One region of the Paenibacillus residui genome, then DNA from elsewhere that is predicted to be linked to it. Evidence: riboswitches for the same ligand, from Rfam matches in the RefSeq annotation. Region 1 holds a riboswitch; each other region holds the start of a gene.
The links. A riboswitch is a leader RNA that binds a small molecule or an ion and turns the genes downstream of it on or off. The one in region 1 is predicted to bind thiamine pyrophosphate.
Positions count from the first base shown of each region.

Region 2: it holds a riboswitch for thiamine pyrophosphate, as region 1 does, so the genes downstream of both, ACFQ03_RS25090 (YkoF family thiamine/hydroxymethylpyrimidine-binding protein) here and tenA (thiaminase II) in region 1, are expected to answer to the same signal.
Region 3: it holds a riboswitch for thiamine pyrophosphate, as region 1 does, so the genes downstream of both, ACFQ03_RS22615 (ABC transporter ATP-binding protein) here and tenA (thiaminase II) in region 1, are expected to answer to the same signal.

Region 1 is NZ_JBHTIU010000028.1:147,717-151,928, forward strand. It holds gene thiM (hydroxyethylthiazole kinase) at 1-715, opposite strand, end outside; gene thiD (bifunctional hydroxymethylpyrimidine kinase/phosphomethylpyrimidine kinase) at 712-1,518, opposite strand; gene tenA (thiaminase II) at 1,515-2,207, opposite strand; TPP riboswitch at 2,412-2,522, opposite strand; gene ACFQ03_RS09295 (carbohydrate ABC transporter permease) at 2,588-3,529, opposite strand; gene ACFQ03_RS09300 (carbohydrate ABC transporter permease) at 3,623-4,212, opposite strand, start outside.
Region 2 is NZ_JBHTIU010000108.1:13,361-17,572, reverse strand. It holds gene ACFQ03_RS25100 (ABC transporter ATP-binding protein) at 1-1,060, opposite strand, end outside; gene ACFQ03_RS25095 (ECF transporter S component) at 1,044-1,634, opposite strand; gene ACFQ03_RS25090 (YkoF family thiamine/hydroxymethylpyrimidine-binding protein) at 1,649-2,251, opposite strand; TPP riboswitch at 2,339-2,440, opposite strand; gene ACFQ03_RS25085 (extracellular solute-binding protein) at 2,607-4,212, opposite strand, start outside.
Region 3 is NZ_JBHTIU010000094.1:18,120-22,331, reverse strand. It holds gene ACFQ03_RS22625 (M42 family metallopeptidase) at 1-235, opposite strand, end outside; gene pdxK (pyridoxine/pyridoxal/pyridoxamine kinase) at 408-1,226, opposite strand; TPP riboswitch at 1,638-1,753, shown strand; gene ACFQ03_RS22615 (ABC transporter ATP-binding protein) at 1,911-2,711, shown strand; gene ACFQ03_RS22610 (Glu/Leu/Phe/Val family dehydrogenase) at 3,296-4,212, opposite strand, start outside.

The DNA of each region.
Region 1 (4,212 bases):
GGAACGTACCGGGACCGCGTACTTCGGGACGGGCTGCCGCATACTCCGCCGCCAGCCCGTAGAAGGATACGGCCGTATAGGCTTGCTCCAGGGCATCGGCATCGGTCGTCAGGCAGGCGGCCAGAATCGAGCCTAGCAAACAGCCGCCGCCCGTTATTTTGGTCAACAGCGGATGGCCGGTTTCATTAACGAGCAGCTTGTCCTCACTCGCGATATAATCGGTTTCCCCCGTAACGACCGCTATCGTGCTGTAACGCTTCGCCACTTCCCCGGCCACTGCCGCCGCATCGCCGCCGCCTATGGAATCGACGCCGCGGGTTTCCCACGGAATATCGGCCAGATAAGCCATTTCCCCGGCATTGCCCTTGACCGCGGCCAGCTTCACCTCCTGCAGTATCTCCCGCCCCGCTTCTTTAGTGAAGGCCGAGCAAGCAATCGCCACCGGATCAAGGACGACGGGGATCCCTTTTTGATTCGCGGCTTTACCTGCTTTGACCAATGCCGGCACTTCATCGCGAGAGAGTGTGCCTAAATTGATCAGAACCCCGTCGGATGCCGCTGCCAGCGGTTCCGCCACTTCTATATATTTGGCCATGGCGGGCGTACCGCCGAAAGCGAGCAGCCCGTTGGCGCTGAAATTCATGACCACCTGATTGGTCAGGTGATAGATAAACGGCACTTGTCGGCGAACTTGATCGATAATCGACTGATTCATGCTTGGCTGCCTCCGATCCGCGGCGCCCAATGATTCGTCGGGCCATTGCCTTTCCCAAGCGGCAAGGAATGGCGGATGGCCGCGGTAATATAGTCTTTGGCCTTACGTGCGGCCTCATATAAAGGAAGCCCCTGCGCCAAATAGGCGGTAATCGCGGCCGATAACGTACAACCGGTACCGTGCGTGTTGGTCGTCTCGATTCTATCCGCAGACAGAGCGTACAGCTTTTCCCCGTCGTATAGAATATCTACAGCTTCTCCGCGTAAATGTCCGCCTTTGACAAGCGCGGCTCCGGCCCCGTACAGGTTAACGAGCGCTACGGCCGCTTCCTCCATATCCGCTGTCGTTGTAATCGTACCGCCGGTCAAGCTCTCCGCCTCCGGTATATTCGGAGTGACGATGCTGGCGAGCGGCAGGAGCCTGTCCCTCAAGAAGGCGCGCGCATCCGGATCAATGAGCGCATCCCCGCTTGTCGCTATCATGACGGGGTCCAGCACATAAGGGGCTTTAATTTCCGGAATCTTCCTTGTCAACAATTCCATCATGTCCAAGCTGGCAATCATGCCTGTTTTAAAAGCGTGAACCGGTATATCCTCTGTAACGGAATCCAGTTGACGACCGATGAAAGCCGTCGAATGATGGACGACATCCTGGACTCCGGTCGTATTCTGCGCGAGAACGGAAGTAATGACGGACATTCCGTACACCTGCAGTTCTTGAAATGTTTTCAGATCGGCCTGGATACCGGCGCCGCCCGTCGGGTCCGTTCCGGCAATGGTGAGAGCACAAGGAACACGCTTCATGGCGCAGTCACTCCAATGTTTCCGGCGGGCCATGTTTCGCAAGTCAGGGACATTTCCCAGAAGCAGAGCTCGAGCTGGCAGCTTTTTCGAAAGGCGTCGCGCATCCGGTTTTTCTCGGCTTCCGAGGCTTCTTCGGCACAAGCATCGAGCCGCTTGCACAAGGTTTCGGTGAGTGCTTCTATTCCCGAGTCGGCATAGAAAGTAATCCAGCGATAAAAAGGATGGTTCGCTTGAGGCTTATATTTCTCCATGAGCACCTTGCCGATTTCCAAATAGGTCCATGGGCACGGCAAGAGAGCGGCGTAGATTTCCCCGAGTGAACCGGTATAGGCATGATACATCATATGCTTCACATAATGATCCGCAGTTGGCGGGAGTGGATGACCCTGCAATTCCTTATAGGAAACGCCGATATAGTCGCACAAATTCATATGCGGGCCGGTTTCCGAGTGTAAGGTAAAGCCTACCTGTTCATGGAAAAAGGCAATATCGCTGCGAGTATCCGACTTGGACATGGCAATCGCATAGATTTTCATAAATGCGTTCAAATATTCAAAATCGGCTTTTACATAATGCATGACCGCTTCTTTGGCAATATCTCCGCGGCCGATCCCTTCTACAAACGGATGATGGAAAATCATTTCGAACAAATCCTGGTTGGTTTCCCGTAATTGTTGAGTAAAAGTCATTGGAACCGCCTCCTTGAATGTTGAAAATCAATAGAATTGCATAGAATCGCTTGCAAGTTCAGCCGAATGGGCTGCAAATTGGCTGGATGGAGAAGGAACCTCCTTTCTTCATGGGGGGGAGAGGGAATCGGATAAATAAAAAAGAACCGATTCATGGCATTCATGAACCCGGTTCTTGGTCTGCGGAAATAATAGGGTATACAAATACCCTAGTGACTACTTCCCTCCGCTGGTACTAACCAGATCAGGTTCATAAGAGTTGGAAGCTATCTGCGTTCCTCTCAGCCCGAATATAGGGCACCCCTAGTAGTTTGAATAATGTATTAAATTGCAAGCAAATTTATATTAACATATCTGGAATAGACTGTCATCCAACATTTTCATCCTACAATTCCGGAGCGTTCGATACTCTTCATAAAGTAACGCTGAATTTCGAGATAGAGAATCAGGATTGGAAGGATGACAAGGACACATCCGGCCATCGTTGTCGCCTGGCCCACATTGGCGCTGGCCGTCCCTCCCGACATCGAGTTCAGCGACTGCCCGAGGAAGGGCAGCATCATCGGCAGAGTAAATTTATCACGGTCGACCAGGAAGATGGCCGGCTCGAAGAAATCGTTCCAGTGCCAGACCACTGAAAGGATCGCCGATACGAGTAAAGGCGGGATGGAAACCGGCAGCACGATACGGACGAAGGTTCGCAGCGATCCGCAGCCGTCCACCCGGGCCGCATCCTCCAGCTCATGGGGCAAGCCGCGGAAAAACTGGCGGAAGATGAAGATAAACAAGGCCCCGCGCAGTCCGTTAGCGAAGAAGCTCGGCACAACCATGGGCAGAATCGTATTGATCCAGTTCAATTCCTTGTATTGAATAAACATCGGCACGATGATCGTTTGCGGAGGCACTATCATGGTAAACATAGCGAGCGCGAACAACAGCTCCCTGCCCGGGAAGCGGAAGCGGGCGAAGCCGTAGCCGACTACCGCGCAGGACAGCATCTGGCCGGTCACGGTGAGCAGCGTCAGGACGACCGTGTTTTTCAGATAGGGCAAATAATTAAGAGCCGCGTAGGCGTCGAAATATCCCTTCACACTGAACTGCTTCGGAATCCAGTATACCGTCGGATCGACCAGATCGCCCGGGGATTTGAACGAGGTCGAGATCATGAAGAGAAACGGATACAGGAACACGAACGACAGCCCGATCAGAAAGAGATAGATGAACAGCCGGTAGATGCGATATGCGATTTTCCACCTGCGAATCCCTTCCGCGGCCAAAGCCATTCTTGCCCCGATACTCGGGCGGGTACGAACAGTCTGCATCGTTAAACCTCCTCCTTATGCTTCCGCATGTAGCCGCATAGACTGGGATGGCTTCCGACATGCCGTTGAAGCAAGCGCGCCGCCCACTCTGTGTTACCTGTCCCCTGCGTAAAATACGCTCTTGCGGGTCAAGGTGAAGATCAGCACAATCAGCAGAAATACGAACACGAAATAAATCCAGCCGAGCGCCGCGGCATAACCGAACTCAATATCGGTGAACGCCACCTTCTGGATATAGCGCATAACGTTATTGCGCATGTCCGTGAACGAGTCCACCAGCGTGAAAATTCCGTTGAGAAGCAGCAGCGGGGTCATGAGCGGAAACGTAATTTTCCAGAACATTTCCCAAGGAGTGGCGCCGTCGCATTTCGCCGATTCATACAGCGAATCCGAAATTCCCTGCAGTCCGGCCAGAAAGAGCAGAATCTGGATTCCCGTCTTCCAGAAAATGATCGTCAGTCTGCCCATGATGTCGGACAGCGTCTTGACCAAATCATTCGGCAGGTACATAGCGATGGCTTCGGGCACCGCAAGCCCGTTGGCAACGCCTTCGCGCATCATTTCCGTCGGATCCTTCACCGCATCCAGCCCGCCTATCCCCTGGCCCAGAAGCTGCTGCATCACGAAGCCCGAGCCGATCAGCACCGGCAGGAAGAAGGCTCCGCGGAAGAACATCCGGCCTA
Region 2 (4,212 bases), on a different contig from region 1:
CCAGGCTCAGTTCCTGCAGAACAGACTTGTCTTTGCGGGAATAGGAAAATTGATTTAGCGTCATAAGAGGGGACTTCACAGCAAGAGCTTGCTCCTGCCCACATCGGGGCGGTACGGCCCCGCTGGCTGCCGGGTCCCCCTCCACCCCGGCATCCGGACAGCGAAGCGCAGCCGCCAATTCCGCCCATCCCCGGTAGGGCTCCTGAATTCCCGCCAGCAGCTCCCGCTCCGTCAGCGGATCATGACTGCCGGCATAGATGCCTTGGGCCCGCCAATCCTTCCCCATCCTGTAGGCCGTCGGCCACCATATCCCTTCCTCCCGACTCCATTCTTCGTGATTACGGAAGAAGTCTCTCAATCCTCCCTGGTACACCAGCTTCCCCCGGCGATCCATCGCCACAGCCCGATTGGCGACCGTCATCCAGTCATCCAGCTTATGCTCGATAATTACGAGCGTCAATGAGCTTCTCTTCCGCAAACGGTCTATCATGCAGACGAATTCCCGGGTCGACAGCGGATCCAGATTGGCCGTCGGCTCATCCAGAATGAGGACGCCGGGCTCCATAGCCAGAACGCATGCCAGGGCCAGCTTCTGCTTCATTCCGCCGGAGAGCTGATGGAGCTTGGACCTTCTGCATTCCGCAAGCCCTGTCCAATTCAGTGCCCGGTCGATTCGCGCGTCCATCTCCTCCGGAGGAACCGCCAGGTTTTCCAGGCCGAAGGCCACCTCATCCTCGACAGTCACCATACAGAACTGACTCTCCGGATCCTGGAAGACCATTCCGATGCGGCGGCTAATATCCGACCGGCTGTAAGAGCTTATTTCTTGGCCCTGCAGCAGAATTGTTCCGTCAGAATGACCATCCACCGCCTCCGGATACAGGCCGTTTATACAGTAAGCGAGCGTGCTCTTGCCCGATCCGCTCGGCCCCAGCAGAAGAACCGCATCGTTCTCCGCTACTTCGAAGCTGACGTTATCGATGACCGGAGCCGACTCTTCATCGTAAGCAAACGTCCACCGGCGCACCTCCAGCAGACGGGAGTTAACCTGCAATGTCATGATGCTCTCTCTTTCTTGCGGATTTGGCAATGGCAAAGCCTCTCAGCACCCCGGTCTTGGCAAGGCCGTCCGCCACCCCTTTGCCCAACAGGCCGGCCAGAACAGCCCCGCTGATGAGGCGAAGAATGAACATGGCCGTGACGTATCCCGGGTGAAGAGCCGCATAGCCCGAGACGAAGAAGCCCCACACGAAGCTGAACACCGCCGAGCCCATTCCCGCGCAGACCAGCACCCAGGTCGAATAGCGCTGCCAGCCGGTAGCGGCAAATACAGCCTCCGCCCCGAGCCCCTGAATCATCCCCGACAGCAGCAGTCTGGGGCCGGCCACATTGCCCATCAGCAGCTCGATGGCTGCGGTAATCGTCTCGGACACGAAAGCCGCCCCCGGTTTGCGGATAATGTAAGCGGCGATGATGGATACAATGAACCAGATGCCGAAGATAAACTCGTAGCCAATCGGGCCCATCAGGCCGACCAAGACATTGCCGAATTGTAGGAAAGCCAGATAGACTACGGCAAAAACGACCGATAACGCGGCAAGCACTACCACCTCGCGAAGCTTCCAACGCTTCATTACGGCAGCCCCCTCTACACTCTGTCCGGCTTCCTGGAAGGGCTGTTCGCAGAAAGCACGGCCGTCATGGTCACATGGGAAGCGAGCTTGCTCGCATTCACGAACGATTCTTCCAAAGAGGCAAACACTTCATGGGCATCCCCGTCCAATCGGCTCGCATAGTGAACGCCGCCGCTGAAGGTTCCCCGCGCTTTGGCCCGTTCGATTTGGTCATAAATAATTTTCATATAGCCTTGGTTCCCGAGAGGATACAGGGCGAACTGGCAAGCCGTCTCGATCGAATGCTGCCGCAAACCGGCCTCATTCATCCTCTCCTCATCCTCGGACAAATAGACGTCTCCTTCACTATCGCCCGGACAGCCTATAGAGAAAGTCCCGTTCCATACGACATGCAACCCGGAGACAGCAGCCTGAATGTAAACCGCCTTGGCCACATCGAAGACATGCTCGGCCTTCCCCCGAATACAAGTGCTGATATCATCCGTGCTCATCCATACTTTAGATCGATCCACCTTCTCCAACACGCCCATAATGATTTCTACGAACCGGTCCGACATGGGATAAAGAGAGAACCGGCAGCCGACGATCCGACTGGCTCCACAACCTGTCTGTTCCATTTGCGAACACCCTCCATGTAAATGGTTTTGAGCAAATAAAAAAACTGCACCCGGGCAAGATGCAGTTTAAACACAAGGCTAAAATAACGTTGTGCAGCTACACTTCCCCACGCTAGCATTACCTAGATCGGGTCCAAAGGGATCGGACAGCGTCCGTCTCAGCCGATTACGGCACCCCTAGTGCATTTGAATGAATATGCAGTTTTTTCATTGCTTGAGTCTTATCGTAGTGGAGTGCTTCCGGTTTGTCAATTGGCCCATCGGGCCTATTTCGGTGAAACGCAGCATTCCCCCGCTATTGCAGGGGAATGCTCATTTAGCCCGATGCTGAGAACTCATAAAAACGTTATTCGGGTTATTTCACAGCGTCAAACCCGCCGCCTTCGCGAATTTGTTTCGTGTAGTTTTCGAAAATTTCTCTTCCCTTATGCTTGGTCATCAGCTCCTCCAAATACTCGGGCCACTTGTCGGCCGGCAGATCGCCGAAGACGATTTTCGCATGAGTCGAGTTCATTTCCTTCCGGTAATCGGCAATATTGATGCCGGCCGGCGGTGTCACATAAGGTCCTCCAGTGTAAGGAACCGATTTATAGCTGAGCAATTCTTCCACGATAGCGCGGTCCCGTTCCGTTTCTTTCGGATTGATGATTTCCAGTCCGATTGGACTAGTATCGGAAACCCGGGTGAAGAAATCGTAAATTTGCAGGAATTTACCGTTCTCTTCGTTGATTTTTTGGATGACGTCCGGTTTTAACGTGACCTTGTTGCCTTCTCTCGTATAGGACTCGTTCTCCAGGCCGTAATGCGTCAGCAGGAAACCTTCCGGACTGGCCAGATAATCCAGGATGGCCATCATTCTTTTCACCTTATCCGGTTCTTGCTCGGCCAGCTGCTTGGGAACAACAAAGCCGAAGGAGCCTTGCGGATCCGTCTTGATCCCTTTGGCATCAGGGAAAGGATTGAACGGAACGATATCCGCTTCCGGATTGATTTGTCTTGCCCGGCTCACCGCGCTCGTCTCCACACTCTCCAGCGCAAAATCGCGGCCACCGGCTTTAACGATTCCCGCCTTGCCTTCGATGATCTTATTGAGATGCTCCGACCCCTTATTCAAGAACCAGTTGGGATCGACAATACCTTCCGCAATAGTATCTTTGATTTCCTGCAGTACCTTGACCGTATCCGGGTGGGAACCGGCGTCCACCAGCTTTCCTTCGTCAATATACATGGAGGCGTAGAAGCCGTTCTTGACCCAATGAGGCCAATCGAATCCGACATTGGCCCCATTGCCGGAAGTGGTGAAGCCGTAGGTGTCATTTTTGCCGTTCCCGTCGGGATCGTTAAAAGTAAATTGCCGCATCGCTTCCAGCATTTCTTCATAATTGGTCGGCACCGGAAGGCCTAATTTATCCAGCCAATCCTTACGAATATACCAAGCGCTGTACGCTGTAAGATCAAATGGAGTCGGCGCCCGCAGGCCGTCGTCTACCCCTTCAATCGTATAATAGCCTTTGAATTCGTTATCGCTAATCCATTTATAGTAATTGGGCATCGCCTCTTTAGTCATGAATGGGCGCAGATCGGCCACCAGACCGTCTTTGGCGTAGGTTTGGGAATCCCTCCCGCCGACGACTGCCAAATCCGGCGGAGTATTGGAGGCGAACCTTACATTGACTTTATTGGTCGAGTCCGGTCCGGCCGCCATATGGGTGATTTTCAGATTGACATTAAATTTCTCATCGATCGTTTTCTTGACGAAATCTTTATCTTCACTTGGAAGCGACCCTCCCGTACCGGTTGGGACAAAAAACTCAATATCATACTTTTTCCCCATATCATCCGTCTTGGGTGCCTCCGAAGGCTGTGTGGATGCAGAGGCATCCGGTGACGGGTTGGCCGCCGGTGCCGGTTCCGACTTGCCGCACCCGGTAAGCACAAGCATAGCCCCCATAATAATGGAT
Region 3 (4,212 bases), on a different contig from region 1:
TATGCGTTACCATAAATCCGATTTCATCGAGATGACCGGCGATCATAATTTTCGGCCCTTCGGTTTTCCCTTTCTTAACGGCGATCAAGCTGCCCAGCCGATCTACAGTCACTTCATCGGAGTAGGGCTCTATGTACTTCTTCATAACCGCACGGGGCTCGTCCTCGTTGCCGGGCACTCCATTCGCATCGGTTAAATCTTTGAGCATCTGTAAAGTAGTATCCAATTCAGCCATCTTTTTCTTCCTCCTTTGATATGGAACGAAGTTAAGTGTTTTCATCTAAACTTTATCACATTATTTGGAAATCAGAAACCATCAAGAAGGATGAGGTGATACTAATTTTCCGTTTTTGAAGCTAAAGCAGAGCCCGCTTCCTTTAACAGGCCGCGGGCTTCATATGACTGTATTAAATGCTGCCGCCCTCGTAATTGCGGTAAGCGCCATGGTTCGTGGGGCCGACATAGCTGTTCAGGGCGAAGGAATGGCGAATGGCCGCCGTAATGAACTTCTTGGCCGTGTGAATGGCTTCCCGGACGCTCTTGCCCTTGGCCAATTCAGCAGTAATGGCGGATGAGTAGGTACAGCCTGCGCCATGGGTATAGGTGGTGCTGATCTTCTCCGATTCCAGAATCTCGAAGGTCTCCCCATCGTACAGCAGATCGATCGCACGGGTTTCGCTGACGAGCTTGCCGCCGCCTTTGATCAGGACGTATTTGGCTCCGAGCGAATGAATCTTCACCGCTGCTTCTTTCATCTGCTCCACCGATTTGATCGGGCCGTAGCCGCTTAGTTGGGAAGCCTCGAACAGGTTCGGCGTCACGACCAGCGCTTTCGGAACGAGCACGTCACGCAGGCTGTTGTTCGTCTCCGGATGAAGAGCCTCATCCGCCCCCTTGCAGACCATAACCGGGTCCACGACGACGTTGGTCAACTGATATTTCTCGATTTTGCTGGCCGCCATCTCGATAATCTCGATGGAGCCGAGCATACCGGTTTTGGCAGCGTCTACTCCGATTCCGCAAATGATCGTTTCCAATTGGGCTTCCAGAACATCGGCGGAAATCGGGAAGACGTTATGAAACCAATTATTATGCGGATCTTGTGCGACTATGGTAGTTAGAGCGGTCATGCCATAGACTCCGAGCTCCTGGAAAGTCTTGAGGTCGGCTTGTATTCCGGCGCCTCCGCTGCTGTCGGAACCTGCAATGGTTAGTGCTTTTTTCATAATCTTCGCAAAGATACACGTGATACGAGTATTAGAGAGGGAATGATCCGAATCTCTTCTCCCGGGAAGTCACGTCTCCTTGCTTCCTCCTTTTTGTAACAGGGTATAATCGTGCCGCAAGGCGGCTTACAAAACAAAATGGACTACCCCAATATATTACTATGATTTCGCCAATCGATAAACCTATTCCGAGAAAAAAAGAGCTACTTGTTCAGCATCATGGAGAAAAGGGGCGCTAATGGACAATTCCGGCACCAGGGTCTATAATGTCATCAGAGTGAATGAGCTTGGGCGAAGCAGAATCTCAAGGAATCCATCCGGTTAAGTACCGCTTGAGTTTCGGGGCTGCGCCAACAAAGGCAGCGGCTTAAGCTCGTCAGACACTATCGGAAAAATTATAAATAACATGATATTAGATGCCAGGGGTGCTGGAATCCGGCCGGCTGAGATTGTATCCCTTAAAGATACTGACCCTTTCAGAACCTGATCTGGGTAATGCCAGCGTAGGAAAGCAGCAGATTCGCTTTTTGTTTTGGCATGCGCGCTCCCGGTGAAGGGGGCTTTTTTTAAATTACAGGTATAAGTTTTGAATTCTTATTCAGTTCTACAAGGACGGCGACTGCCGTTTATCCTTGAGGGGTTGGCTGAAGGGATTCTTGAGAGGTTCTGCATATTTTGAACGGAATGGAGGACAAGGCATTGGAAAATCAACTGGAGCTGCACCATATTACTCAAATTTTCAACACGAAAGGAAAACCCGCTCCGGTGCTGGACGAGGTCTCTTTAACCGTGCGCAAGGGGGAGTTCGTCTCCATTATAGGGCCCTCCGGCTGTGGAAAAAGCACCCTGTTTCACATCATCGGCGGCCTGATCCGGCCTACGGGGGGACGGGTGAACATGGAAGGGAAAGATGTAACCGGGCAGCAAGGACATATAAGCTATATGCCTCAGCAGCCTGCGCTGTTCCCTTGGCGGACGATCGAGGACAATGTCATTCTCGCCAGAGAGGTTGCCGGCTTGCCCAAACGGGAGGCTCTGGAAGAAGCGAGAGTCTGGCTCTCCAGAGTCGGATTAGGCGGCTACGAGAAAGCTTATCCCCATGTATTGTCCGGGGGGATGCAGCAGCGTGTGGCTTTCCTCCGGGCCCTGCTCAGTCCGCAGGAGCTGATCTGTCTGGATGAACCGTTCAGCGCGTTGGATGCATTAACGAGAACGGAAATGCAGAGCTGGCTGTTGGATATTTGGGAGGTCCATCAACGGTCGGTGCTGTTCATAACACATAATATAGAAGAAGCGCTGCTGCTGTCGGACACCGTCTACCTCTTTTCCAGCAGGCCCGCCAAGGTGCTTAGGAAAATAGACGTTCCTTTCTCCCGCCCACGGCAGGAGTCCCTGCTAACGGACCCTGATTTTATCCGCTTAAGACAAGATATTTACCAACAAATGAAGGAGGAGCAGGGGAAGATGCGCCAGGCGATCCGTTAGGGGCTTGGGGGGCTGCCTTTGAATCCGCTGGTTTCAAAATGTAAGATAGTATAAGTTTTGCATGGAAATTAGTTCCAGGTGCATAGGCGTCTAACTACCTTGAAAATCCACCCATTTTCACAATCTGATGGTGCCGCGGTCAGCGGCATGGGGGGCTAAATGGATTTTATACAGCTAATTTGCTTCCTTTTCCGCTGCAAACGGCAACTAACTGGAAATCCTACAGGTAGTTTGGGCAAAATGGGCGATATCTGCAAAAAACTTGATTTTAAATGTAGTTTTTCCAGCTAGTTCAGTCACTTTGCGCCGCCGCCTTGAATCTAACTGTACAAAATCCAGTTAGAACCCATAACCGCAACTATGGAGTACCATCATCCACATCCGATAAACAGGAAACGGGGTTGTCACCATAAGTCGATCTATAATTTTTCAAGCCCCACCTAGAGTTTGGCTGCAAAAAAAGGACCCCGTCCCCACTCAGAGTGGGATTTGAGGTCCTTTTTGCTTCATTTTTGGATGTTCCCGTTTTATGCGAACGCTTTTGGGACAGCCCCGTTTATATATAGTTGGCGAATATTTCGGGATTATACCCAGCCTCTGGCTTCCATAGCTTCTTTGATGCGGAGCAAGGAAATCATGAAGGCTCCCGTACGTAAGTCGGTATTATACTCCTTGGCCAAATTACGCACTGCGTGATAGGAGTGAACCATTTTCTCCTGAAGCTTGCTGTTGACTTCTTCTTCCGTCCAGTAATGATTCATCAGGTTCTGAACCCATTCGAAGTAGGAAACTGTAACTCCTCCGGCGTTGGCCAGAATGTCCGGTATGACGATGATTCCTTTTTCGTTCAGAATTCTGTCCGCGCCCGGGGTCGTCGGACCGTTAGCGGCTTCTGCGATAATTTTCGCACGGATTCGGTCGGCATTGGCCGTTGTAATTACATTTTCCAAAGCCGCAGGAATAAGAATATCTACATCCAGAGCAAGCAAATCTTCATTAGAGATATGGTACTCGGCACCATAGTCGAGAAGAGAAGCCGTATCCTTCAGCCGTTCAGCCTCTTTCAGATCCAGTCCTTCAGGATTGTAAATTCCGCCCTTGGAGTCACTTACGGCAACAATTTTGCAGCCCATCTCGGTCAGCAGGTCGGCGGCAATCCGTCCGGCGTTTCCGAAGCCTTGAATGGCGACCGTTGTCTGTTCCGGAGTCCGGCCCAGCTCTTTAAGAGCTTCGATAATTGTGTAGACACAGCCTCTGGCGGTAGCTTCATTCCGTCCTTTGGACCCTCCAATGATGAGAGGCTTGCCGGTAATCACTCCGGGAGAGTTGTAGCCCTTGATCCGGCTGTAAGTATCCATCATCCAGCCCATAATTTGTGGGGTAGTATACACGTCCGGTGCAGGAATATCTTTCTCCGGTCCAACAATATCCGCAATAGCTTCCATAAAGCCTCGGCTAACTCTCTCCAGCTCGCCTTTGCTTAATTCATGGGGATCGCAGA